DNA from 3 places in the Lactobacillus sp. ESL0230 genome. Region 1 is predicted to be linked to each of the others. Evidence: predicted binding sites of a transcription regulator. Region 1 holds the regulator's gene; each other region holds the start of a gene.
The links. The regulator HrcA, encoded in region 1, represses chaperone genes, less so after heat shock. The targets are predictions, from matches to a motif close to TTAGCACTCNNNNNNNNNGAGTGCTAA.
Positions count from the first base shown of each region.

Region 2: clpP (ATP-dependent Clp endopeptidase proteolytic subunit ClpP) is a predicted target of HrcA. The motif match lies at 4,515-4,541, and genes of this name have one in related genera.
Region 3: F5ESL0230_RS07245 (Hsp20/alpha crystallin family protein) is a predicted target of HrcA. The motif match lies at 3,506-3,532, and genes of this name have one in related genera.

Region 1 covers NZ_REHI01000006.1:648,945-657,024, forward strand. The annotation lists gene lepA (translation elongation factor 4) at 1-1,193, opposite strand, end outside; gene dnaJ (molecular chaperone DnaJ) at 1,544-2,683, opposite strand; gene dnaK (molecular chaperone DnaK) at 2,762-4,600, opposite strand; gene grpE (nucleotide exchange factor GrpE) at 4,620-5,198, opposite strand; gene hrcA (heat-inducible transcriptional repressor HrcA) at 5,211-6,260, opposite strand; gene ribF (riboflavin biosynthesis protein RibF) at 6,387-7,319, opposite strand; gene truB (tRNA pseudouridine(55) synthase TruB) at 7,339-8,080, opposite strand, start outside.
Region 2 covers NZ_REHI01000006.1:183,312-191,391, reverse strand. The annotation lists gene F5ESL0230_RS02755 (BspA family leucine-rich repeat surface protein) at 14-1,960, opposite strand; gene F5ESL0230_RS02750 (SH3-like domain-containing protein) at 2,666-4,402, opposite strand; gene clpP (ATP-dependent Clp endopeptidase proteolytic subunit ClpP) at 4,573-5,160, shown strand; gene whiA (DNA-binding protein WhiA) at 5,206-6,141, opposite strand; gene yvcK (gluconeogenesis factor YvcK family protein) at 6,149-7,177, opposite strand; gene rapZ (RNase adapter RapZ) at 7,181-8,059, opposite strand.
Region 3 covers NZ_REHI01000008.1:144,092-152,171, reverse strand. The annotation lists gene F5ESL0230_RS07260 (ABC transporter permease) at 1-305, shown strand, start outside; gene F5ESL0230_RS07255 (nucleoside hydrolase) at 316-1,254, shown strand; gene F5ESL0230_RS07250 (C1 family peptidase) at 1,534-2,850, opposite strand; gene F5ESL0230_RS07245 (Hsp20/alpha crystallin family protein) at 2,981-3,403, opposite strand; gene greA (transcription elongation factor GreA) at 3,603-4,064, shown strand; gene F5ESL0230_RS07235 (CPBP family intramembrane glutamic endopeptidase) at 4,301-4,963, shown strand; tRNA gene F5ESL0230_RS07230 (tRNA-Gly) at 5,094-5,164, opposite strand; gene F5ESL0230_RS07225 (SOS response-associated peptidase family protein) at 5,224-5,820, opposite strand; gene trpS (tryptophan--tRNA ligase) at 5,928-6,947, shown strand; gene F5ESL0230_RS07215 (deaminase) at 6,951-7,430, shown strand; gene F5ESL0230_RS07210 (TPM domain-containing protein) at 7,417-8,019, shown strand; M-box (ykoK) riboswitch at 8,075-8,080, shown strand, end outside.

The DNA of each region.
Region 1 (8,080 bases):
TCAGATGGATTGTCAATCACTTTTGTAGAGCCATCGTTCATAATTGCATGATAATCGACTGAAGGGGCTGTCATAATTAGATCTAAATTAAATTCTTGCTCTAATCTTTCTTGAACCACATCCATATGCAATAGACCTAAAAAGCCACAACGGAAACCAAATCCTAATGCAGTAGAAGTTTCTGGTTCAAATTCCAGTGCAGCATCATTTAATTGTAATTTTTGAAGTGCCTCTTTCAAATCGTCATATTTTGAGTTATCAACTGGATACATACCCGAATAAACCATTGGTGGGATTTGACGATAGCCAGGAAGTGGTTCAGCTGTCGCATTTTCGCTTGAAGTAATTGTATCTCCCACCCCAGTTTCACGAACTGACTTAATATTAGCTGTTAGATAGCCAACATCTCCAGCAATTAAAAGATCTTTTTTCACGGGATGCGGACTAGAAACACCAACCTCAGTTACTTCATACTCTTTTCCCGTATTCATGATTTTAATATGGTCACCAGGTTTAACCATTCCATCTTCGACTCTAATTGATAAGACGACTCCGCGATAGTCGTCATATTTTGAATCAAAAATCAAAGCCTTAAGTGGTGCCTCTAAATCACCATCCGGAGCAGGAATATCTTGTACAATTCTTTCTAATAAATCACCAATACCTTGCCCAGTTTTACCTGAAACTTCAGCCGCATTAGACGCATCTAATCCTAACATCTCGGTAATCTCTTCTTTTGCTTGCTCGGGATTTGCTGATGGTAAATCAATTTTATTAATAACCGGTAAAATTTCTAAATCATCATCAATAGCTAAATATGTATTGGCTAAGGTTTGTGCCTGTACACCTTGAGAAGCATCAACGACCAAAAGCGCTCCTTCACAAGCAGCTAGTGACCTTGAAACTTCATAAGAAAAATCAACATGACCTGGTGTATCAATAAGATGAAAAATATAATCTTCACCATTTTGAGCATGATATTTAATTTCAACTGAGTTCATTTTAATTGTAATTCCTCGTTGACGCTCAAGTGGCATATCATCTAGCATTTGATTCTTTAACTGCCGCTCTGAAACCGTATCGGTTAACTCTAAAATTCGATCAGCAATCGTTGATTTACCATGATCAATATGAGCAACAATTGAAAAGTTGCGAATATGTTTTTTATAATCTTCTAATTTTGTTAGATCCATAAATCATTTGCATCCTTTTGTTTTTTCTGTCATTGACCAATCAACGTTTTAATGCTGATTGATGCAATTTTTATTTCTTAATTACTTTCAGATTAATAATTATTTACTATATTATTGTGAAGACTACTTTCTTCTTTCTGTGTAAGACAATTATACCATACCCCCATATTGAAAAAATAACTGCACGTTAGACCTATGTTTCAGAATAAAGTCTTAACATTAACTTTTAAGTAATTATTACTACTAAAATCAATTAAATTAATTATCTAGCAAACATTTTTAAATGCTATGATTTTCATTGACAGTTTAGCAGAATAAAAAAACGCAATAACTAAATTGCGTTTTCTTAATTATTGCAGTTTTTCTTTTAATCTTTCAAAGAAACCTTTTTCTTGTGGGTTAATGGATCCCCCGCCAGCCTTAACAAAGTCAACCAAGGCTGCTCTTTGTTTTTCGTTAAGAGTTTTAGGAATTTGTACTTCGACTGTCGTTATCTGGTCACCACATGCATTACCACGTAAATATGGAACTCCCTCACCTCTTAATGTGAATTTTTTATTAGGCTGGGTACCAGCAGGAATTTTTAATTTTTGCTCCCCATGAACAGTTTTAACTGTAATTTCATCCCCAAGAGTAGCCTGAGCAAATGAAATTGGCACCGTTGTATAAATTGTATTGCCTTCTCGTTTAAAGTCCTTGGACTGTTTTATTCGATATGAAATATACAAATCACCATAAGGCCCACCGTTTTTACCAGCTTCCCCTTGACCTTCATAGCGTAACTGCTGACCATTGTCAATTCCGGCTGGAATATTAACTTCTATAGTGTTTTTACCATCTACAACACCATTTCCATGACACGTACCACAAGGATGTTCAATAATAATCCCTCGTCCATTACATTTGTCACAAACTGTTTGCCGTCGAATCATCCCAATCATCGATTTCTGTGTAACCGTCATATAACCTGTTCCATTACATTTGTCACAAGTAATTGGATGGGTACCCTTTTCAGCACCACTTCCCTTACATGTCCCACAAATTTCACTACGAGTATATGAAACTTGCGTTTTTTTACCAGTAATAGAATCCATGAAATCAATAGTTAGGGTATAGTCTAAATCTTCGCCGCGTGTTGGTGCAGTCGGATCTGCTCGTCGCTGTCCACTAGAAGCGCCACCAAAGAAATCGTTAAAAATATCACCAAAATCACCGAAACCACTAAAGTCACCGTAGCCTTGACCTGCACCACCAAAGCCAGCTTGGCCATTCACACCAGCTGCACCAAATTGATCGTACTGACTCTTCTTTTGTGGGTCATGAAGAACTTCATAAGCTTCATTTATTTTTTTGTATTTTTCCTCTGCACCTGGTTCATGATTGATATCAGGATGGTATTTCTTAGCTAATTTACGATAAGCAGAATTAATTTCTTTATCACTGGCATTTCGATCAACACCTAGCACACTATAATAATCTTCTTGTGCCATCTAAAAGCTCCTTACTTTCCAAAAGAAAAGAACTACTTTCATGGCAGTTCTTTTCTAATTTATTCAATTATAAACCCATTACTTGTCAGGGTCTACTTTATGAAATTCGCCATCGCTAGCTGAACCATCACCTGCATTGCCATTTTGACCATCAGCTTCAGCACCAGGTTGTCCTTGAGCTCCACCATTAGCTTGGTATAACTTAACCGCTAAGTCTTGAGCAACTTTTGATAGTGCATCTTTCTTAGTCTTCATTTCTTCCAAGTTATTGTCCTTTTGTGCCTGCTTCAATTCATCAAGCGCATCTTGAACCTTCTTAATGTCGTCTTCAGAAACTTTATCCTTAACTTCACCCAAAGTCTTTTCAGTTGAGAAAATTAATTGGTCAACTTCATTGCGTAAGTCAACTTCTTCTTTCTTCTTTTTATCTTCTTCGGCATGCTCTTCAGCTTCTTTTTGCATCTTTTGAATTTCTTCATCGGATAAACCAGATGAACTCTTAATGGTAATCTTTTGTTCTTTACCTGTACCCATATCTTTAGCCGAAACGTTTACAATTCCATTCTTATCGATATCAAAGGTTACTTGAATTTGTGGAACACCACGAGGTGCAGCAGGAATATCAGTCAGTTCAAAACGACCCAAGGTCTTATCATCAGCAGCCATTGGACGTTCACCTTGCAAAACGTGGACATCAACAGCAGGTTGATTATCAGCAGCAGTTGAAAAGATTTGACTCTTAGACGTTGGAATTGTGGTATTCTTTTCAATTAATTTAGTGAAGACACCACCCATGGTTTCAATACCAAGTGAAAGTGGAGTAACATCGAGTAAAACGACATCCTTAACATCACCTGAAATAACACCACCTTGAATAGCAGCACCTAAGGCAACAGCTTCATCAGGATTGATTGAGTGGTCAGGTTCTTTTCCAGACCACTTCTTAACTGCTTCTTGAACCGCTGGAATTCTAGTCGATCCACCATTTAAAATAACCTTATCAATATCATTAACAGTTAAGTCTGCATCTTTTAGTGCATTATCAAATGGAATCTTAGTTCGATCAACAAGATCAGCCGTTAATTCATCAAACTTCGCACGAGTCAAATCAGCTTCTAAGTGTAATGGACCGGCTTCACCAGCAGAAATAAATGGAAGTGAAATGTGAGTTGAAGATACACCAGATAGATCTTTCTTAGCTTTTTCAGCAGCATCTTTTAATCTCTGTAGTGCCATCTTATCAGTTGATAAGTCCACACCATTTTCATCTTTAAAGCCTTTAACAAGCCAGTCAATAATCTTATTATCAAAGTCATCACCACCAAGACGTGTATCACCATTAGTGGATAATACCTGAAAGACACCATCACCTAGTTGCAAAACAGAAACATCGAAAGTTCCACCACCAAGGTCATACACTAAAACTTTTTCATCTTCAGCATCTTTATCCAAACCATAAGCAAGTGATGAAGCGGTTGGTTCGTTAATAATCCGTTTTACTTCTAAACCAGCAATTTTACCAGCATCTTTAGTAGCTTGACGTTGAGCATCATTAAAGTAAGCTGGAACCGTAATAACTGCTTCAGTAACCTTCTCACCTAAATAGTCTTCTGAAAATTTCTTAATATATTGTAAAATCATTGCAGAAATTTCTTGTGGTGTATAGGCCTTATCCCCAATTTTGACTTTATAACCAGCCTCACCAATGTGACGCTTAATTGAAGAAATAGTATTAGGATTAGTAATTGCTTGCCGTTTAGCTACTTCACCAACTTGAATTTCACCATCCTTAAAGGCAACTACTGAAGGAGTAGTTCTGTTACCTTCTGGATTAGTAATAATTTTTGGTTCCTTACCTTCAAGAACTGCAACTGCAGAGTTAGTTGTTCCAAGATCAATACCGATAACTTTTGACATTAATAAAACTTCCTTTCAATTATTGTGCAACAACAACCATTGCTGGTCTTAATGTGCGATCCTTATATAAATAACCCTTTTGTAAAACCTGAACGATATAATTCTTCTGCTCATTATTTTCAGCAGCAACCGTTTGAACTGCCTGATGTAAGTTTGGATCAAATTCTACACCTTCAGCATCGATTTCACTAATTCCATGATCTTTCATCGCCTTAATTAAGGAGTCAAGAGTCATTTGAACACCCTTTTTAAGCTGCTTTGAAGCTTCATCATCTACTTCAATTGCTAAAGCTCTTTCTAAATTATCCATTGCCGGTAAAATGTCTTTAGCTAAAGACTGAGATTCATACTTAATCAATTGTGCACGTTCATTATTATAACGATTTTGCATATTTTGCATTTCTGCTTGACTACGTAAATATTTATCTTCTAAATCTTTATTTTGTTCCTGCACCCTAGTTAACTCTGATTTGATTTTATCTTTTTCAGATTCAGATGCTTGTTGATCATCTACTTGAGCTTCAAAATCTTTCGTTTCATCCGTTGCCGGTTGATTTTCTATAAAATCTTTTTCATTAGTCTGTTTTTCTTTACTCACAGTTAACCTCCTTTATTTAAATCTGCCATAATATTCCAGTAGCTTTTTAGCTAATTCATTTCTAAAATATTCTAGTAGGCCAATCACTTGCGAATACGGCATATTATTAGGACCAAGTAAAGCAATAATACCTTTACCATATGACCCTACACTGTACTCTGCAGTAAGAAGACTATAATCCTTCAATAAATCATTAGATAATTCCGAACCTAAACTAACTCTTATGGGTGAGTGACTATCACTTGAGTTCACTACATTAGTCATTAAATTCGAAACTAAATCTTCATGACCCAGTAATTCATAGAGCGATTTCAAACTTGAAGCATCGCTTAGTGAACTGTTATTTAAAAGATTTAGCTGCCCGTCAACATACATTTGCTCACTAGTAGCCTCTTTAACCACATCTTCAACCAATTCAATTAATTCAGTGATATGATGAAGACCAAATTTTTCACTTAAATCTTGACTCAATGAACTCGGGTTTATTTTGTTTAAAGTCTTACCTACCAATTCATTGTTTAGCATTCGCACAGCTTTTTCAACTTCATCGCCACCAATATTATAGGGTAAACGATAAACTTGACTGTGAACATTCCCATCACTGGTAACCAAAATAGCCATAACTTGCCTATTCACTAATGGAACAATTCGAAAACCAGTAATAGTTAAAGAATTACTCTCTGGTCCTTCAGCAAAAGCAGTATAATTAGTCAAATCAGATAAAATTTTGGCCGCCTCTTGAACAATTTCATTAACTTGATGAAATGGCTGGCTAAATTGTAGCATAATTCTATCATATACTGATGCTGGCAAACGTAATGGCTCAACTAAATTATCTAAATAGTACCGATAGCCATCAGTTGATGGTAAACGGCCACTAGATAAATGAGTTTTTTCAATTAAGCCCTTGTCTTCTAAAAGAGCCATTTCATTACGAATAGTTGCACTGGAAACTTTAATTGGCAGTTGGTTCATTACAGTTTTTGAACCGACAGGATCATGTGTCTGTGTAAAATTATTAATAATTGTTTTTAAAATTAATTCTTGACGTTCGGTCAACATAAATATCGCCCTCACTTTTAGCACTCTTATTTGCTTTGTGCTAACAATTATTATGATACTAGTATTTAGCAGAATGTCAAGCTGAGTGCTAATTATTTTAAAATAAATTTTTGCAACAATTTTAACTTATCTGTACTGCTCAAAATAGTCTGTAATCTTTAATTTATCCTGTTTCATTTGCTCTTTTAGTTGATTTAAATTAGCAAACTTTATTTCTCCGCGTGTATACTTATACCACTTAATTATTATCTTTTGGTCATAAGCCTCTTCACTAAAACCAAATAAGTTAGATTCAATATATATTTTTTGGGCACTGTTAATTGTTACATTATAGCCTACACTAGTCATTGATTCATACCACTTACCATTAATCATTGTCCTCGTAGCATAAACGCCAACTTTAGGAATCACCTTATTCTCATCCCAAACTAAATTAGCAGTTGGAAAGCCCAACTTGTGACCATTACGCAGTCCGTGCCCAATATAACCGGACATGACATAAGGTGTGCCAAGTAAGTCTTTAACTAAGTCCATTTTTCCATTTTTAATAGCTCTTTTAATCTCTGTTGAGCCAATTTTTTGGTCATTGTATGTTTGTTCCGGAACCGTAATAATCTCAAATCTGTTTTGCGCAAATTTAGGTAAATTCTGCATATTGGCAATATTTTTAGGTCCATAGGTATAATCAAAACCAGCAACAACAGTCTCAGTATTAAGTTTAACAATAATATTATCTACAAATTCTTGAGCACTTACTTTGCTAAATTGCTCATTAAAATGCATCACCAACAAATAATCTACTCCAAGCTGCCGCATTTTATATATCTTTTCATCTAGGGTATCAATATAACTCACTACTTGGTTTTGATAGACCTCCTTAGGATGCCGATCAAATGTCATTAGCACTAAGGGTAAGCCCTTACTATTGGCAGTGTTCTTTGCGACCTTTATTAACTGCTGATGTCCACGATGAACACCATCAAAAAAGCCGAGAGCCAATACAATTTTACCCGGGACAATATTCTTTTTAACTGGATAAGATAAATGAATAATTTGCACTGTTGAACCTTCATTTCATCTAATTATTTTGCAAAAGCATTAATTCAGGACGGTACATTGTACCTCTGGCTTGATAAATCGCCTTAACTTTATTATTGTACCTTAATGCAACTTTTTTTGCATTCGTTTTCAAAGCAATTGCTGCCCCATTTTTTACCTTCAGCCATTGATTTTCGTTCAAGTCAATTGTCTGATAATCTTTGAAAAATACTTCGATTGGTTGTATTGCTTTTTCAACTATAGCTGGATTGCCAATAATTTCATCTAGTTTAACAGCTTGACTGAGATTAAAGCCTGAGCTTGCTGTCCTTCGTAAGGTTTGCATTACTGCCGGAACACCTATATTTTCGCCTAGGTCATTGACAAGTGAACGCACATATGTGCCTTTACTACATTCAATTTCAAAATTAAAAGTTTCCTGTCCCTTTTCTAAGTCAAATTGAGGCTCATCAACCGCGTTGTATGCAAAAATTTTAACTGATCGCTTTGGTCGTTCAACCGCAATACCTTCGCGTGCATATTCATAAAGGTGCCTGCCATTTAAACGTACAGCTGAGTAAATTGGTGGAACCTGTTCTATTTTTCCAATAAACTCTTGCATCCTTGTTTGCAGAGTATCTTTACTAATTTTCGTTGTTAAACGTTTAGTTTCGAGCACTTTACCAGATGTGTCATAACTATCCGTGGCATAACCTAACAGGCCTGCACCACAATATTTTTTATTTTTTTGATGCATTAATTCAATCAATTTTGTTGCTTGT
Region 2 (8,080 bases), 470 kb from region 1:
ATATATTATTTTATTACTTATTAGTTGATACAATCGGTAATACATCTAAATGTAATTTGTTTATATCTAAACCGTTATCTTTCACTATAGTATGCAATGCATCTAGTAGTTTACTTGAAATCTTGATATTAACTAGAGCAGTATCGCCTTTAAACATACCTTCTGTATTAGTAGTAGAACCTATATTAAAATTACTTAAATCTAAATCTGTCAAACCATAGCAACAATAAAACATATCATACATATCAGTAACTTTATCAGTATTAAACTTACTCAAATCTAACTTAGTTAACTGCTTATCACCTGCAAACATTTCTCGCATATCTGTGACATTAGAGGTATCAAAACCATTTAGGTCTAATCCTGTCAATACACTGCAGTCGCCAAACATTCCATGCATATCAGTAACTAATTTTGTACTGAAATCTTTTCCAAATGTTATCTTACTTAAATTGAAACATTTCTTAAACATACTGTGCATATCAGTAACTTTGTTAGTATTAAAGCTACTTAGATCTAATTCTTTTAAATCCTTACAACCATAAAACATTGATTGTATACTAGTAGCTTCACTGATATCTAATAATGATAAACCATCAATTTTTTGTAATTTATGTAAACTACTAAATAATTCATCAACTTTACCAGATAACTTCAAATTTCCTTCAATTGAAATGCTGGTAACTTCATCTGGATCAATATTTGCTGTGTTCAAAGCAGATAAAATTGTCGCAGGATCTTTAATAGGTGTAGCACTACCTTTTATTTTCAAAACACCATTGATTAAAGTTAAATCTGAATCTTGCCATTTTATGTTTTTAGGAGCAGCGGTATTAATGTTATTAGTCCAATCGCTTTGCGTTTTTGCAATCATTTCTAGGCTAGTAGCATCATTAATTGCCTTTTTAGCATCTGTTGCAATATTATCAACATGAGCTTGCATTTTGGCTTTGTCTTCACTTGATAAGATACTATTACTAATATTAGTTTTAGCAGCTTTAGCAGCCTCATCAATTGCTTTAGCTGCTAACAGTTTAGCATCTTTTAAAGTGTCAGTTGGTACAAATTGTTTAATAGTGCTAATCCATGAATTAGTGATTTTCACAATATCAGCTGATTTAGTTTGTTCATCATTAATTATTTTTTTAGCAGATGTTACAGCTTTAGCAATGTGGGCTTTTGCCTTATCTTTGTCTACAGTTGGCAAAGTACTATTATCAATTTGCGCATTAGCTGCTGCGGCGGCATCATCAATTGCGGCACTAGCAGCGTCCTTTAAAGCTTTCAGCGAAGCTTCATTAGAACTTGAACCAGAATTATTTGAACTAGAATTATTTGTATTTGTGTTGTTAGAGCTTGGGTTATTAGTATTTTCAGCTGGTTTATTGTTATCAGCTGGTTTATTAGTATCTGTTGCTGGCGTGTTCGTCTTGTTGTTTGGAACTTCTTCGGCAACTTTCTTAGCCAAAGCCTTTACCGCAACATAACCCTTACCAGTTGAGTAATACTTTTTACCCTTAATAGTTACAGCAGTACCATAAACTTTAACGCTTTGCCCTTTACGTAACTTGCTATTTTTAATTACTTTACCGCTTCTAGCATACAAAGCTACACTCTTAGCAAGCTGACGGGTTTTACCATCAAGGTTAGCAGCCTTAACATATTGGTCTTTACCAATACTGTAATATGCCACACCAGCAATGGTCTTTTTACCATAAGTCTTAACTTTCTTACCAGCACTAATAGTCTGCTTAGTCTTAACTACTTTTTTACCAGCTTTTTTGTAAACAGCAGAAGTTGCACCAACAACCTTGGTTTTTGCAACAACTTTCTTAGCTGATTTTACTGTAGTAGCGCTAACATTATTAGTAGCAGTAGTGCTTTCAGTAACGCCAACGGATAATAGTGCAGCACTAGCTACAGAAATTATCATTTTTTTATAAAAACTATTTTTACTCATTATTTCTAAACCTCACAAACCTAAGCAAGTTATTAACAGTAACTTAAGTAGCAAGCATTAATTAAATTGTAAAAATTCTGTTATCTTCATTGCGTGTGTAATTTACCATTACCAATGTGACTATTTATGTTAGATTAGTCATCTTATACACATGTATAATTAAAAATCTATCCCTTTCAACTGCCACTATTATTAGAGCCAATTATCATACAAAGAAGTAACCAAATTAATGCTTAGCGCTTACTTTACTGTTAAAGCAGTTGCTCACAGCAAACACTTTTCATTGGTGATAATTTGTTATAAATAGTTAATGAATATACAGACAACTGTGCAATTATATCTATACATCAAAAACTGAATATAAAATTACTATGTTTATGTTAGCTCTATCAGCCAAGTAGTTGAAGTTTATATAAAATCAAATTTAATTAGCAATATAAAAGGGTACAAATATACATATCAAATGTTATTTTTAAATAATAATCAAGCGCTTAAATTTGCTTATATACCAAAGATTCCAGTATACGCTTTCAGAATATAAATTGATATAATAATTAATTATTTATGTCAATTATTGGATTTTTTTAAGTTTTAATAACATTTATTATTAAATAGATTAACCTTTTAATAATTTTTTATTTTTAGCAAGCTTAAATTTTAGAAACAAAAAAAGAGCTTTTTAGCTCTTTTTTTTGTTTCGACTACTTACTTAATAGCCATACTTTCTAATAATTCTGCTCGTTGAGCCAGATTAACATATAATTTATTCCCACTAACTGACATTCCCTCAATTTCGCGTCCAGTATCGAATGAGTAAGTTTGCTTTAAAGTACCATCACGACCGAGTTTAAAAATTAAATCATTAAAAGCTAAATAGAAATTTTTGTGTTTAGGATCATAAGTAATGCCTTGGCAGGGGGCATTGTTATTAACAAAACTACCACTAGTCTTACCCACTAATTTAGGATACCAATTATCACCACTGCGTGTTAATTGCCAAAATTCATAGCAATTATTTTTAGTATCACGGTAAACGGTGTACATCTCATAATCAGACATCATTACTCCATTTTGGAAATAACGCGGATTAGTTTGATCACCAACCCAGGTTTTAATTGTCCAAATTTTATTGATTTGTAAGTCACTTTTACGTATTTGAATTAATTCTTCTGAATCAGGTCGTCCATCACGAATCGTATTTATATTATTTAAAACATAAATATATTTATCACTAGCCCCCATGGCTTGACCATGCCCAATTGGAATATATGGACTAACCTTAATATGTTTGACATAATTGTTAAAAGCTTTTTGGGACATATCAAGTAAGTGTTGCGCATTATAAGGACTCTTTAAATTATTTAAGTCATAACCAACAATATGGCCATTATTTAAGTTTGTATGACTTAAAAGACTAGTATAAGCCCAACCTTGTGAAACAGTTAATCCTTCTGGAATATGCCCTACACGGTTAATATTATCATCACTTGGATCTTTAACACTTAACAAAACAGGTTGATAAAAGCGCGTTCTAAGTGTTAAGTCGCCACTAGTTAATTCGCGCGAATCATTTTCGGGGCTATATTCATTAGGGCTGATGTAGTTAACAGAAGAACCATAATGTGTTTTCCAAGTTTTATAGTCATTAGTCCCTTCCTGGGCCGGAAAAGAATTGACTACTTCAGCGTCAGCAATACCTTCTGTAGTACTCTTTCTGACGGTAACTTTTACGGTCGCAGAAGTATCACCGTAAGTATATTTAACTTTATAAGTTTTAGGAGTAGCGCAATCAATACTATCTCTTGAAACCTGAACTTGTTCATTATCGATTACTGTACCCATGCCGTTAGTTACGTATGAGATTGCATCTTTAGGGAAAAAGCTATAATACTCATTACGTACCAGACTTACAGTCTTGGGTACGGCAATTTGATTACGGGCAAAGAATTTTTCATTAACATAGCCTACTTCACGACCGTTTACATATATACGCCAGTAGCGATTTTTCTTAGTTTCAATTAATTGATCTGATTGAATATGGCTATAACGATAGTTAATTCCATCAGCGATTTTTTTGCTAACTTTACCATCAACTACATCTTGCCATACCGCATAATTCTTAGTACCGGCAACTTTAGTCATCATTGAAAAACCTGTAATAGTTTGCTTAGGTTTAGTTTTTCTTTGGACTGCTGACTGATTATCATCAGTCTTATCCTTGTCAGAGCTATCAGTCTTATCCCTGTCTCGACTGTTTGAATCATCACTATCAGATTTAGTATCATCAACTGACTTACTAGCATCATCTTGCTCTTGATCTTGCCTTTGTGCTTGCGAATCACTTGCATCTGCCGCTAGAACTGAAACAGTTGCTAATTGACTTGAAACAGCAAAATTTGACAATAATAGTGTAATCGCAGCTAATTTTTTAAAAAGCTTCAAAATAGTTCCTCCAAAATTTTAAATTCACTTTATATTATAATATAAAAATAACATTACAGAGAATACAAATTTGATACACTTTCATTGACAGCACTTAATGTAAGTGATTTAATTAGCACTGTACTATTTAGAGTGCTAATATTTTTAATTTAAACTAGGAGGTAGAAAAGATGCTAGTACCTACAGTTATCGAACAAACTGCACGTGGTGAACGTGCTTATGACATCTATTCACGCTTATTAAAGGACCGCATTATTATGCTTAGCGGTGAAATTAATGACGACATGGCTAATACAATAATCGCACAATTATTGTTTCTTGACGCCCAAGACAATACTAAAGACATTTCTCTTTATATTAATTCTCCTGGTGGTGTAATCACCTCCGGATTGGCAATTATGGACACCATGAATTTCATTAAATCTGATGTTTCCACTATTGCAATTGGTATGGCTGCTTCAATGGCCTCCATCCTTTTAACCAGTGGAGCTAAGGGAAAGCGGTTTGCTTTGCCAAATTCAACAGTCTTGATTCATCAACCTTTAGGTGGAGCTCAAGGACAGCAAACTGATATTCAAATTGCAGCTAATGAAATTCTGAAGAGTCGTGAGAAGATTAACAAGATTTTGCATGAAACTACCGGGCAACCACTTGAGAAAATTCAAAAAGATACTGAACGTGATAATTATCTAACAGCTGAAGAAGCTAAAGATTACGGCCTAATTGATGAAATTATGGTTAATCAAAAACAAGATTAGTAAAATAAAAAAAGCCCCCTTTTACTGGGAGCTTTTTTTATTTTACTAATCTTGCAGACTTTGCGCCAAATCATGCAATTTTTTTAAGCGGTGATTGGCACCTGATTTAGAAATTGGACCATCTGGTATTTGCTGGGCTAGCTCCTTTAAAGACAATTCCGGATTAGCTAACCTAAGCCGGGCAATCGTCTGTAATTTTTCTGGAATATTTTCTAAACCAATTTTACGTTCAATTAATTCAATGTCTTCGACTTGCTTAGCCGCCGCAGTAGCTGTCTTTTTTAAGTTAGCCGTATCACAATTAACTAACCGATTAACTGAATTACGCATATCCCGCATAATACGTAAATCTTCAAACGATAACATTGCGTTAAAAGCCCCAACGATATGCAAAAAATCGCCAATTTTCTCTGCTTCTTTTAAGTAAACAATAAAACCACGCCGCCGTTTAGTCGTCTTAGCATTAAGATGAAAATAGTGATTCATTAATTCCAACAAGTCATTATTATGATCCTCATAAGCTGAATAAATTTCTAAATGATATCTACTAGTTTCAGGATTATTCACACTACCACTAGCCAAAAAAGCCCCCCGTAAATAAGACATAGCACCTTCACGGGAAGAGGTAATTCGGGGAGGAACTCGCGTAATTATCCCTAAATCAGCAGCTAAGATTTCTAGATTAGTTAGAATTTCATGAACATGATTTTGCAAACGAACTAAGTATTGATTATTTTTTTTCAATTTCATTTTACGTGAAACAATCAAAAGTGGTTCTACTTTATAAGCCGTTTTTATCAAGGAAAAAATTCGGCGGGCAATTGCTGGATTTTCAGTAGTAATATCAAGACTATACCGGTGATCATGAAAATTCAAAACACCATTCATACGTAAAAAAGCAGCCAGCTCCGCCTTAGCATGTTCTGGATGAATTGTTAATGAAGTTAATTCTTTTTTCACCTTGCTTGCATAGCTTGCCATTATTTAACTATTCCTTTCTACGAGACATTGCAGCAAAAGCCAAATTAATAATCTCCTTAGCTACTTTTTGTCCATCATGAAAAACTAACCCACTACGTTGATCAATAAAATCATCAGTAATTACGCGGCTACCTTGCGCACGTAAACCAGCAAAATCGTTTTTAACTGGTTCAATATACGCATCATAATCTTTAGGATTAAATTTAGACATATCAATTTTGGCCCCATTAACCAAGGTAGTGTTAATATAATGCCCTCCTAAGTGCTTATTAATTACTGAAACATGCTCGCAATCAGAAAAATGGTCTGTTTCACCTAGCTGAGTCATAATATTGCATATATAAATAACTTCAGCTTCAGTTTGACGCACTGCTTCGCCCAAGTTAGGGATCATTAAATTAGGTAAAATCGAAGTGAATAAACTACCCGGTCCTAATACTACTGCATCAGCCTGCATAATAGCATCCAGTACAGGTGGCACTGCCTCAGGTTCGGCCGCCAAATTAGTATTAGTTACCCACACTCGTTTAATTCTCTTATCTTGATTAGTAATTTCTTTTTCACCAGCTTGAATTGTGCCATCAATAAATTCTGCATTTAAAGTTAACGGTTCATTAGAAGCTGGAAAAACATGACCATCAACCCGCATCATTCTGGAAAGGGATTGAACGGCATCAAAAATATTACCATGCATTTCGTTTAAAGCGGCAATAATTAAATTACCAATTGCATGACCAGAAAAGAAAGAATCAGATGAATCAAAGCGATATTGAAAAATATCCTTTTCTTCTTGCGATATTTCACTCAAAGAAACTAAAACATTCCGAATATCACCTGGTGGAACAACATTAATAAAATTACGAATTGAGCCTGATGAACCGCCATCATCAGATACGGTAACAATAGCGGTAATTTCGGCATTTTGATCTTTTAAAGCATTTAAAACCACGGGTAGGCCGGTGCCACCACCAATCACCACAACTTGTGGTCGTCTACTTTTAGTTATCCGAACTACTTTTGCATCTTCATACTTCATACTTTACCTTTTTCTAATATAACGACTAATTTCACGATGGGTAAGATCAACTGTATAATTATTGGCTAAATCATGAGCCAGTTGCTTAGCAATTGCAACACTACGGTGTTGACCACCAGTACAGCCAATAGCAATTGTCAGCTTAGCCTTACCTTCCTTAATGTAACTTGGTAAGGTACACTCAATTAGGTTAAGCAGTTTATGATAAAAAACTTGCGTTTCTTCTTTATTCATTACATAATCAAAAACTCGTCTATCAAGACCCGTAAATGGTCTAAGTTCAGGCAAATAAAAAGGATTCGGCAAAAAACGAACATCCATTACAATATCTGCATCGATGGGGAGACCATATTTAAAGCCAAATGACATTACTTCAACTGAAAATGGCTGTTTTGCTTGATCACTAAACTCATTAAGCAATTTTTGCTTTAGTTGTTGTGGAGACAAATCTGAAGTATCAATTATATAATTAGCACGGTTCTTAATACCTGTTAGTATCTGACGTTCTTCTAAAATACCATCAAGCAAACGTCCGCTTTTACCTAATGGTGGAATTCTCCTAGTCTCCTTGTAGCGGGCAACTAAAGTGTCATCAGCCGCTTCCAAAAAAACAATGATTGAACGAACACTACCATTATCTTCTAATGAATTTACTTCATTGAGCAAATCTTTATAAAAATTTTTAACGCGTAAATCTACAACGACTGCCACTTTAGTAAAATCATCTGAATTAACAATCAGTTCCCAAAAGCTGGGTAAAAGCGTCGGTGGTAAATTATCAACAACAAAATACCCCATATCTTCTAAGGCATGTGATGCTACAGTTTTACCGGCACCACTCATTCCCGTTACAATCAGTAACTGCTTTTTTTCATCAGCCATTTCATAAGTCTCCTATCATCT
Region 3 (8,080 bases), on a different contig from region 1:
CAGTATTTGCCCAAGCAATTTCGGGTAATTTTTCAATTTCGACGATTGTCGGTCAAGGTTTTATGGCTTTGGCAGCTATGATTTTTGGTAAGTGGAATCCTTTAGGAGCAATGCTTGCTTCGCTATTTTTTGGTTTCGCCCAAAGTATTAGTATTATAGGCAATCAGTTACCATTTTTTAATCATATTCCGTCTGTTTATATGCAAATTGCTCCTTATGTAATTACAATTGTAATTTTAGTGTTATTCTTTGGTAAGTCAGTTGCTCCAGCAGCTGATGGCCAAAATTATATTAAGTCAAAATAGGAAGATAAAAATGAAAGAAATTTATTTTAATCATGATGGCAATATTGACGACTTAGTGTCATATTTGTTGCTATTACAAGCACCAGAGATTAAGCTACTTGGTGTTAGTGCAATTGACGCCGATGGTTATCTTGAGCCATCAGTAGAAGTTTGTCGAAAAATGACGGATCAATTTAATTTGCGTGGTGATAAGCTAGCGATTGCTAAGTCGAATTCGCGGGCAGTTAACCAGTTTCCAGAAGCGTGGCGTACGGCATCTTATTCCTTTAATTCACTACCATTACTAAATGAGTCTGGAAAAATAACAACTGGTGAAGCGGCTGAGCCAGCGCATTTAGATATGATTGATAAACTAAGAAAGGCAGCTAAGCCAGTTACTTTAGTTATGACAGGTCCTTTAACTGACTTAGCTCGTGCTTTAGAAGTTGATCCCAAAATTGAAACAAAAATTGATCGTTTATTTTGGATGGGTGGTTCACTTGATGGTCATGGAAATGTGGTACAAGTAAATGCTGATGGAACACAAGAATGGAATGCTTTTTGGGATCCATTTGCGGTTGATCGAGTCTTTCAATCTGAGATTCCAATGCAAGTCATCGGACTAGAGAGTAGTGAAGAACTACCACTAACCAATCGACTTAAGATGCACTGGGCAAGTTTGAGAAAATATCCGGTAGTTGATTTAGTAGGTCAAGCATATAGCTTATTAGTAAATCCTCCAATTCAAAGTGCCCAACTTTATTTTTGGGATGTATTGACGACAATTAATGCTTTATATCCAGAAGTGGTTATAGCTTCGGAAAAGCGAACAGTTAAAGTACGTACCGTGGGTGATGCCGCGGGTCGCTTGGAAGATGATGAAAACGGGCGGGAGATTACTTTAGTAACCAAAGCTGATAAGGACTTCTTCTTTAAAAAGTTTGATGAATTAATGATGCAGACTAAGTAAAACTATAAAACAGTTCCAGTTTAGAGCTGTTTTTTTGCTTATTATAAATAAAGTGAGTATATATACTTACTTATAGCGATTTATATCATTTAGTACAAAAATGAGAAGATAGTTAATTAGAAGAGTAGTCTACCTAGATACAAGGATGAAAAAGCAAAATGTAAGCAAGTAGTTAGGAGTCAACCAAAAAGACTAACTCAATAAAATACTGAGTTAGTCTTTTTATTTATAAAACTGGCTAATTTTTTAGAAGCAATCTGTACTAGAATCCTCGCCGGCTTAAGCCAATGAATCCCAAGCTGGTAATTCAGTTGCAGAGCCTTCGGCTAAGGTGATTTGTTCAGAAGTTAGATACTTCTTATGAACAGCAACTTCATAAACGTATTCTTTAAACCATTCATTGTTCATTACAAAAAAGCCCTTGTCACCATTTTTTTCACCCCAGGAATTTTCTACTTTCCACTGGCGAATGTGACCCTGATCTTCGTCGACGCCAACAAGAGCCATGGCATGACTAAAGTAGCCGGCACCAGTTCGCAAGCGATCAGCTTTTGACATTTTTAAATCAACCCCAAATAGGTCACTTAATTGATATAAGTTGCTGTCTAAATAGCCTTTTTGCCGATCACTTTGCTCACCAACATCATTGCCAAACCAAACAGCTTCGCCATCTTTTAACTGGTTAACACTAGCACGTTCTAAGTATTCAATGGGAACATTGAGCCATTGAATGTGACAAGTGCCATCAATGTTATTGGCATCAGGCAAACTATAAAGTTTATTGTATTCATGGTCGGGAGCGTTAGCTAGAAGTACATAATCGTTAAAGTCAACATCGCCCATATATTTATGTAGAAATTCTAGTGGGGTTAATTCTTTGTCTAAGTGATAATTTTTGTCATCATCACGATATTCTAAATCAAACTTCTTAGGTGGCTCTCCTACAGCAATAGCTGTCATTCGATAAACCTCACTTAGGAATTGTTCACGAACGAGTTTGATTTTTTCATCTTCTCCTGCTTGTTTTAATTTGCGGAGAACCAGTGCGTCTTTTTTAAGCTTATCGCCTAAGACTTTGCCAAAGCCCGCTGTATTATTTGCATTAAAGCTTTCTGGCATCGCATATGAAGGTACAACACCATACTTTTCAATTAAGGCTGTTGCCATTTGAAAATGCCCGCCATCTTCACCAGCATTATTTAGATGGGTTTTAACAATACGAGAATTGAGTGGCTCACTAGCTGTTGCAATAATATAGTTATAGAAATTATTAGTTCGTTCAATTTTGTCCCAGAAAAAGTTATAACTTTGGGAAAAAGTAAAGTTTTTACAATGATACTTTTGCCCAAAATTATGACGTAAAATATTTAGCGTCGCAAATTCCCAGCAGCGACCAGATTGACGTTGATTGGTTACATTATCAGTAGCTAATTCTGTTGAAAAAACGCGGGTTAGTTCATTTTGCACCCGATCATTATAAGCAGCAGCCAAGACACCACTTTTTTGTGCAGCTCTAGCAACAACCTGATTTTGCGGGCTTTTATTAAAATCAGCTGAAAATTTTTCTAATTCTTGTAAGGTAAGTTTGTATCCCATAGGTGAATCTCCTTTTAATTTAATTTTAAATCACTTCATATTTTAATCTAAAAGAAAAACGAGTTCAATAAGTGAACTCGTTTTTAGGAATTATAGGGTTGATAGTTTTGTCAGAATTGTGTTATTTAAGTTAGTCAATTTTTATTGAATTATCATTTTTATCTGTACTTTGCTTTGGTAAGACGACGGTTAAAACACCATTTTCATATTTGGCACTAATTTCATTAGCAGCGACATTTGGCAATCTAAAGCTTCTAGAAATGTGACCAATACTTCTTTCACGGTGAATAATACTACTATTGTGGGAAACATCCTTAAATGCTTTCCTCGACCCAGCAACACTTAAAATACCATTATTGTAGTTTAAGCTAATATCATCTTTATTCATACCTGGCATATCAATATTAATTACATAATCATGATCATTTTCAGCTACATCAGACTGCATTAATTTTGTTATTTCAGTCTCATCAAAAAATTTTCTCGGAAGATCAAACCAATCATTCATTGCATCGAAAAAGTCATTGTGACGATTTATCATTTCATTTGTCATAGTAAAAACTTCCTTTCAAAATTAAATTAATTTATTACAGAAGACTTTCAATTCCTCTGTACAATTATTATTATAGTATTCAGCTCTTAAAAATAAAAATAATTAGCACTCTTATTTTTTTAGTGCTAATTATGTGATAGCTATCCTTTTATTATAAGGATTATAGCTTGTGGATTATTAAAAATGAGGAGAAGAAGTTTTGACTTATTATCAGAAGATGACCCCAGAAGGCTATCGAAAAATTGAGATGGAAATTGCTCGTTTAAAAAAAGAGCGTCCAAGACGAATTAAAATTTTGCAGGCAGCTCGAGCATTAGGTGATTTATCAGAAAATACCGAATATACTGAAGCTAAGCGCGAGTTAGGACATTTGCAAAGTAGATTACGTTATTTAAATAAGCAGTTGAATTATGCTGAAATTATTAAAAAAACTACTGATGGTAAAGTTGATTTAGGCAAAATAGTCACACTTGAGATTGGTCAAGAAAAAGAAACTGAGACATACCAAATTGTTGGTCGGATGGAAGCCGATGTCACTAAGGGTAAGCTTGCCTTTGATTCACCATTGGGACAAGCAATTATGAAAAAAACTGTAAATACGACTGTAGAGGTAATAGCTCCTGCGGGAAACTATCAAGTAACAATTAAAGCAATCGATTAAAGACACCCTATTTAGTCGTACTTAATGTTAGTAATATAGTGTCCTATTAGGAATTAGTTGTGTCATATCTGAATTTAGATATTAAGTTTCTAGGAAGGGATTAGAAATCTTATCGAAATGGATGGTCGAAAAAGCTGGCTATTTAAGAAAAGTTAATGGTCATTTCATAAAATTACTTTTTTTTGCTATAATATGGATTTTGGAGAGTATACAATTAGTTAGATAGAGGTAGTTTTGTGAATACACCAGCATCAAGAGAAGGTAACCTAATACGCTATATTGTTTATTTTATTGGCTATTTAATGACAGCTGGCGTAATCAAGCTAGTTATTGAAAATCTGCCAATTCATGTTTGGAATTTTATCTTATTTGCAACAATTTCCTTAATGGTTCTGTTATTTTTTATTTATCGCTTTAATCGCGAGCAACGCTTTTTTGCTCCGGGATTAGCCGGTTCATGGATTAGTAATTTTGCGCTTATTATTGGCATGACCCTGCTAATTACTGTATTCAGAATCAGTATTTCTTGGCTGCAATCGTATAATCACTTGCAGTTGTACGGTCTGCAAACAACATATTTGCACCATGAAGGGGTGGCAAATTATTGGTTCTTTGTGATTGCGTTAGGAATAGTTTTACCGATATTACAAGAGTTTTTAATTACTGGCTTTTTGTTTAACTATGCTTTTAGGCGTGATAATGTACCTACCGCTATTTGGGGGATTATTACATCTGGAATTTTATTTAGTTTGCTTAATTGGCAAAATTCAGCAACATTATTATTAGTTAATTTCTTTTTTGGCGCTATTTTTGCTTGGTCTTATTTGTATACACAAACTTTATGGATGCCGATTTATTTATCTGTTTTAAATGGTGTTTTACTTTTAATTATGACGTAAATTTATGAACCAATGTATTTTAAGATAACTAAATTGCTTGGTCTGTTTTGGGGCCAATTATAAGAATTAAATTACATAAAAAACGTAGGTTAAACCCTTAGGATTGACCTACGTTTTTTATATAGTATTAAGCGGATAGCGTGAATCGAACCCGCATCTTCAGCTTGGGAAGCTAACATTCTACCATTAAACTATACCCGCATTTCTTCTATATTTTACCATAGTTTTTTAGAAAAACCAACTTTCGGTAAAATTTATGGTTAATGGACCATTTTGGTGGCAACTAGATTTACGTCACGCGTAATTAGTGCGGAAAAATTTTGAAATAACCACTGGCGTAGTTCATCTGGCTCAATAACTAATGGCATCCGATCATGGATTGGTTGCATTATTTGATTAGCGGTGGTAGTAACCATTGAAAAATAATCGTTTTGGTAAATACCAGCAATTAAAGTCAGGGGCTCGTTAGAATTATGAAAACTATATTGTTCATGTGCTTGTTTACCGTATTTAGTAATATAAGTTTCCTGTGCTGTTTCAAAAAAGCAGTTTGTAACAATGATGCATCGTCTACGTGCAAAAGATGAATCCCACATAGATGGACGTTGATTGAAGAAACGCTCTATCCGAGCATTGAAAATAACTTGATTTTGTTTCATTGGCTTGGGATAGCCCCAAGTTTTAGGAATTAAAAGTAACTGATTATTTTGATATAAGAGTACAGGGGCCTTGTTTTTGGGAAAAATATTAGAATTTTGCGGTAGATTCGAATCTGGTTCTATTAATGGTAATTTTAAATCGGTAATTAAGTATTTTTTGATTTCAGCTAAGCTTGGTATTTGGAATTGATGACACATTTGATCCTCTGTATTTTATCATGGCTTGATTTTTGGTAGAATTAGTTGTAATTACTGCATTAAAAAGATTTTAAAATTTTTTTCAACTTTAGGCAAGGAGGATACTAATGAAAAATAAAATACTACTTACGGGTGATCGTCCAACTGGTAAATTACACGTTGGACATTATATTGGTTCATTAAGAAATCGAGTTAAATTACAAGATTCTGGTGAATATCAGCCATATATTATGATTGCCGATACTCAAGCACTTACGGATAATGCACGTAATCCAGAAAAGGTTCGTAATAGTTTAATTCAAGTTGCGCTTGATTATTTGGCTGTCGGTATAAACCCAGATAAATCAACCATTTTTGTTCAATCACAAATTCCCGCCTTATTTGAATTAACAGCCTATTACATGGACTTGGTTACAGTTAGTCGCTTGGAACGAAACCCTACTGTTAAGGCAGAAATTAAGCAAAAAGGGTTTAATGATTCAATTCCAGTAGGTTTTTTGAATTATCCTGTTTCACAAGCTGCTGATATTACGGCTTTTAAGGCCACAACTATACCAGTAGGTGACGACCAAAAACCAATGTTGGAACAGACAAGAGAAATTGTTCGAACTTTTAACCGTATATATAATTGTGATATTTTGGTGGAACCAAAGGGTTACTTTTCGATTAAAGGACAGGGAAGATTGCCTGGGCTTGATGGAAATGCTAAGATGTCAAAATCTTTGGGCAATGCAATTTATCTTTCAGATGATGCAGCAACTGTCCAAAAGAAAGTTATGTCGATGTATACTGATCCTGGGCATGTTCATGTACAAGACCCTGGTAAGATTGAGGGTAATATCGTCTTTACTTATCTTGATATTTTTGATTCTGATACAGCCAAAGTGGCAGAATTGAAGGAAGATTATCAAAAGGGTGGATTAGGCGATGTCAAAATAAAACGATATTTAAACAAAGTATTAGAGCAGGAATTAGCACCAATCCGTGAACGTCGGCTCCAATATGAAGAAAAGATTGATGAGGTTTATGAGATGCTCGAAGCAGGCTCTAAACAAGCTAATATTGTCGCAAATCAAACATTGTCTGAAGTACGTGATGCAATTGGCTTAAACTACTTTAAGAGGTAAAAAATGCGTGATCGGATTCCTTGGAAACAATACTTTATGATGCAAGCTTTAGTAATTGCGCAGCGTTCTACTTGTGATCGTGCCTTAGTAGGCAGTGTTTTGGTAAAAGATAATAGAATTATTGGAACTGGTTATAATGGGTCAGTTACCAATGAGCCACATTGCGATGATATTGGGCATCAAATTGTTGCTAATCATTGTGTGCGAACAATTCATTCAGAAATGAATTCATTGATTCAGTGTGCGCGCAACGGTGTTTCAACAGATCATACGGAAATTTATGTTACACATTTTCCTTGTTATAATTGTGCTAAGGCTTTAGTTCAAGCGGGTATTAAAAAGATAAATTATTACTTTGATTATCATGATAATCCCTTGGCAATAGCGCTTTTTAAAGATTGTGAGGTTCCTTATGAGCAAATTAAAATTAATCGCAACTATGTTGAACAGCTGGCACATAAGCTTGAAGATGTTGAAAACTAAATTAAGTTCTATAGTTGTATTAGTTAGTCTATTTTTAACGATGACCGCATTTTCTAATCCTAATATTAAGGATGAATGTCACCTGTTAGATAAAGAAACTAGCCATTTAATTGTTGCTAAAAATGGGCGGTATTTACAAACTAGTGAGCAACCTCAGATTGTGGTGCAAACGGTTCAACGAATAAATGATTTGACGCCACATCGTTTAGCTAAGGCTAAAAAAACTGTCTTTATCGTTGTAGGGGTCAAAAAAGAAAAGCGGAATGTCCAAATTTATTCTAGTAAGGATTTGCATGGTGCTTTTACAGCAGATGTGCGGGGAAATATTATTCGATCACAGTCTACCGCATTACTTAGCAAGGACAAAAAAGAATTTAACAAGGGCTTGAGATTTGTTTTTCGCGCTTGTGCAACGACCATTGATCAACGCTACCAATATGCCCTTGATAAATATGATTTAACTAGTAAGGAACGGGCGCAAGTCATTCATCCGCATCGATTGGCTTTGCCGATTGCTATGGCTTTAGTTATTGTAATTGCTGGTCTAGCGTATTTTTTCAAAAGTAATTTACATATAAAAAATAAGTAAAAGGATTGACCACCTTAAGCGTGTGTGTTACTATCGACTTGCTAATTAAATAAAACAAATA